Regions from separate parts of the Saccharospirillum sp. ABV4_185 genome, predicted to be linked through region 2. Evidence: predicted binding sites of a transcription regulator. Region 2 holds the regulator's gene; the other holds the start of a gene.

Region 1 (2,397 bases), 320 kb from region 2:
GTGGCGTAATCATGCGCGCACCCTGATAGTCGTCCGGTTCCAGCTCCACCGCCAGACTGCGATGGCCTTGCCAGGCGCGTTCCTCACTGAGGCTGACCGCGCCTTGCCACCAGTCGAGTTCGTAATCGGTTTCGAAACTGCCCAGACGCGGCAGTTGAGCGTCGAGCCGATAGATGGTCAGCGCCGCCAGCAGCACCAGACTGAGCTGATGCGCGAACAGTCCGGTGGCGATGACGCGGCCTGTCCACACCTGAGGCGTGCCTTTGTTGAGCCAGAAAATACCCAGCCAGGCACCAACCAGATTGCGCTCGATATCGCTCCAGTCCTGTTGATGACCGACGTCGTAGCGCAGGTATTCGAGCATGATACTGAGGATAAAAACGGCCAGGCTGATCGCCAGCCAGTGCGGCCAGGTGCGCATGTCCAGACGGGAGCGCAAAGCGGTGATGGCCAGCGCAAAATAGATGATATGGCCCAAATCCCAAAGCGCGCGGTCGAGCGCTGCGTCACGGCTGAGCGGGCCTTCCATAAACAGAAACGGCAGGCCGATCAGCAACAGGGCGGCCAGCCCCCACTTGTTGATCCAGGAGAAGACGGACATTGAGGCTTGGTTCAGGTCGTATACGAAGGCGCCACTATGCCTGTCGAGTCTTGTGTTGTACACCGACGGACTTGCCTCAAACCGGCGCCGGTTACAGTAAAAATACTGTATAAATAGACAGTATTTGATGGCAGTATTCGCACCAGACTTGCCAGCAAGAGCCCGACATCATGTCTGCTGATCATCGCATTAAAACCCGTGGCACCGGCGCCCAGCCGGCCAATCGTTATCAGCCGCAGCGCATCGAGGCGGCCAGCGATGACTGGCCGCTGGACCCGGATGATGACCTGACACCAGACAGCCTGGCCACCCAGGTCGACGATGAAAAGGTGCGTACCATCATCAGCACCAACCAATCGCCCGATGTGCCTTTCGAGCAGTCCATTAATCCCTATCGGGGTTGCGAGCATGGCTGCATCTACTGCTTCGCGCGGCCGACGCACGCCTACTGGGATTTCTCACCCGGACTCGATTTCGAAACCCGGCTGATCGCCAAAACCGGCGCTGCCGACCGCCTGCGCGAAGCGCTCGATAAACCCAATTACCGCTGCAAGCCGATTGCGCTGGGCATGAATACCGATGCCTATCAGCCGCTGGAAAAACAGCGCCGCATCACCCGCGAACTGTTGGAGGTGATGCGCGATTATCGCCATCCGGTGACCATCATTACCAAAGGCGGCCTGGTGCTGCGCGATCTGGATTTGCTGGCGGAACTGGCGGCCGATGGCTTGTGCAGCGTCAGTGTCAGCCTGACCACCCTGGATAACGATCTGAAGCGTCGTCTGGAACCACGCGCCGCCTCGCCGGCAACGCGCTTAAAAGTGGTGCGCGAACTGACCGCGGCCGGTGTGCCCACCGGCGTGCTGCTGGCGCCGATGATTCCCTTTATCAACGATGCCGAAATGGAAGCGCTGCTGGAGGCCGCAGCAGGCGCAGGCGCCAGACAAGCCGGCTGGATACTGCTGCGCTTACCTTTGGAAATCGCTGAATTATTCGAAGACTGGTTACAGCGCCACTACCCGGACCGGGCCGAACACGTGATGGCGCGCATCCGCGATATGCGCGGCGGCAAGGTATACGAGGGGGCTTTTGGCAAACGCATGCGCGGCCAGGGTGTCTACGCCGATTTGCTCAGCCAGCGCTTTAAACGCGCCTGTCGTCAGTTGGGTTTGAACCAGACCGAGCCGCCGGTACTGCGCACCGATTTATTCCGCCGCTGGGGTGGTGGGCAACTCGATCTGATTTGAACCGGCGGTTAGGCGCCGATGGCGAGAAAACCTTTCACCACCGCCGGAATATCACCTTCCTTCATGCCGGCGACATTCATCCGGCCACCGCCGACAAGGTAGATGCCGTGGTCGTTGCGCAAGGCATCGATCTGGTCGTTAGTCAGGCCGGTCACCGAAAACATGCCGCGGTGTTCGCTGAAGTAATCGAAGCGCTGGCTGTCGCTGTGCTCGCGAAAGCTCAGGGTGAGTTGCTCGCGCAGTCGTTTGATGCGCTGGTTCATGCTCGCCAGTTCGCTCAGCCATTCGGCTTTCAGGGCTTCGTCAGCGAGGATGTTGGCGACGATATCGGCACCGTGATCCGGCGGCATGGAGTAGGTGCCGCGCGCCAGTTCCAACGCCCGGCCACGAGCCTTGGCGGTGGCTTCCTGGCTGTCGGCGATGATGATGGCGGCGCCGGTGCGTTCACGGTAAAGGCCAAAATTCTTCGAGCAGGAAGTGGAAATCAATAACTGCGGTACCGCATCAGCGAGCAGACGCATGCCGGCGGCGTCTTCCATCAAACCATCG
Region 2 (2,397 bases):
ACTGCCGCACTTCCATTTCTTCGCCCGGCCCTTTTACCCAGGCGCTTTTAAGCAGACGAATACGCTGAATCAACTTGGCTCCGGGCAACCAATAAAGGCGACGTGGCGGTAACTGGTGGGAATTAACGAACAACAGCTCCGGCAGCGTCTCACCGTAGGCCAGAGTTCGGCTGATCAACTCACAGCCCATACCGCGAGCAATAACGGCTGGTTTGTGGCCACAGCGTTCTTCAATAAACGCGAACACAGATGGCAGATCATACTCAGCCATAATGTCCAGCGTATTGGTTTGCGGTCGTTGGTTGCGCGATGACAAACCATGGCCCCGCCAATCCAATAACCAGACATCGTAACCTTGACGTACCAACTCACCAGCAGTACCGCCAACACCATAATCCAACCACTGCCAGTGGTTGTAGAACGCATCGTGAACCAACAATAGCGGCAACGCCTTGGTCACTTTTTCCTGATGCAGACGCACCAGTGCGATCTCGACGGTTTTGTCGGTGCTGTTGTTTGGTTTCAGGGAATAGACATCTTCGTAGACGCCTTCTTTGAATTCCGCACTGGCCAAAGCCACCGGGAAAAGTTCACTGCTACTTTTCAAGCCTTTAGAGTCCTTTACAGTGAGCGTAGCCTGTATATAATCACAGCTACTGTATAAAAAAACAGGGCGACACTATGCTGAAACTGACCGCTCGTCAACAAGAGGTGCTGGATATCATTAAAGAGCACCTTGGCGCCACCGGCTACCCACCGACCCGGGCGGAAATCGCCCAACGGCTCGGTTTTAAATCCCCCAATGCGGCGGAAGAACACCTCAAAGCCCTGGCCCGTAAAGGGGCTATAGAGATGGTCTCCGGTGCCTCACGTGGTATCCGACTGCCGGAGTCCGAAGCTGAAGCCGGCATTCCCGTCGTCGGTCGTGTTGCTGCCGGTTCCCCCATTCTGGCTCAGGAACAGATTGAGGAATTCATCGAAATTCCCACCGGTCTGTTCAACCCCAAAGCCGATTATTTGCTTCAGGTACAGGGGCTCAGTATGAAAGACATCGGCATACTGGAAGACGATCTAATCGCGGTTCACAAGACCGATCAAGCCCGCAATGGCGATATTGTTGTTGCCCGAGTTGGTGAAGATGTCACCGTCAAACGCTATGAACGCGAGGGCGGCATTGTAACGCTCTACCCGGAAAATACCGACTTTGATCCGATTAAGGTCGACCTGGAACAGGACGACTTTGCCATCGAAGGTCTCTACGTCGGCGTTATTCGCCGGACGCTGCACTAAGAGCACCGCCCGGCAAACGCATCACTCCGGTCGCGCTCCCGGCTCATTCGAGCTATTCCACAGGGGCGCGGCGCCGGATTTCTTCTCAATCATCGCCAGCATCTGTTGATGCGCTTCGCGCTCTGCGGCCGTAGGTTCAATAACGACCAAGCGCTCTCCAGCCGCCATTACCGCACTGGCGTCAAAACTCACTTCGTCATTATTGGACTGGGGTTCTTCATCCAGAATCAACGCCGTCTGGCCGCCAGTCATCATCAGATAAACGTCGGCGAGAATCTCTGAGTCAAGCAAAGCGCCGTGCAGTGTACGGTGGCTGTTATCGATATCATAGCGTTTGCACAACGCATCCAGGGAAGCCTTGGCTCCCGGATGTTTTTCACGCGCCAGCATCAGCGTATCGAGCACGGTGCAATGACTGTCCAACCGACCGAAGCGGCTGTCGCCCTCGGCAGCCAGTCGATCGAACTCCATTTGCAGGAAGCCCATATCGAAGGCGGCGTTATGGATGACTAATTCAGCACCGGCGACAAACTGCCAGAAGTCGTCAGCAATATCGCGGAACTTGGGCGCATCCTTAACCTTCTCATTATTAATGCCGTGAACCGCTACCACTTCATCGGGAATGTCGCGCTCCGGGTTGATGTAGTAGTGAAAGTGCCGGCCAGTATGTTTACGGCCGACCAGTTCGACACACCCAACTTCGACGATGCGATCGCCCTTGTTGGGGCTCAGACCGGTGGTTTCCGTATCCAGTACAATCTGTCGCATATCAACCTCGCTTAATAATGTCGTCGACGCCCTGATTAGCCAGCGCATCGGCACGTTCGTTTCCTTCGTTACCAGCGTGGCCTTTTACCCAATGCCACTGCACCTCGTGCTTGCCGATCTGCTCATCCAAACGCTGCCACAGGTCTTTATTCTTCACCGGCTGCTTGCTGGCGGTTTTCCAGCCATTACGTTTCCAGCCATGAATCCACTCGGTGATACCTTTGCGCACATATTGGGAATCGGTGTACAGATCCACCTGGCAACGCCGCTTCAGCGATTCCAAACCAGCGATGGCGGCCATCAGCTCCATACGATTGTTAGTGGTATCGCGTTCGCCAC

Evidence for each region. The regulator LexA, encoded in region 2, represses DNA repair genes until DNA is damaged. The targets are predictions, from matches to a motif close to TACTGTNTANNTANACAGTA.
Region 1: ACXAE6_RS12605 (PA0069 family radical SAM protein) is a predicted target of LexA. The motif match lies at 705-724, and genes of this name have one in related genera.

Annotation. Positions count from the first base shown of each region.
Region 1 covers NZ_JBSWUW010000001.1:2,663,557-2,665,953, forward strand. Annotated here, with positions in the region: gene ACXAE6_RS12600 (hypothetical protein) at 1-601, opposite strand, end outside; gene ACXAE6_RS12605 (PA0069 family radical SAM protein) at 772-1,848, shown strand; gene ACXAE6_RS12610 (amino acid aminotransferase) at 1,857-2,397, opposite strand, start outside.
Region 2 covers NZ_JBSWUW010000001.1:2,981,063-2,983,459, reverse strand. Annotated here, with positions in the region: gene ACXAE6_RS14185 (alpha/beta hydrolase) at 1-607, opposite strand, end outside; gene lexA (transcriptional repressor LexA) at 682-1,290, shown strand; gene dnaQ (DNA polymerase III subunit epsilon) at 1,312-2,058, opposite strand; gene rnhA (ribonuclease HI) at 2,060-2,397, opposite strand, start outside.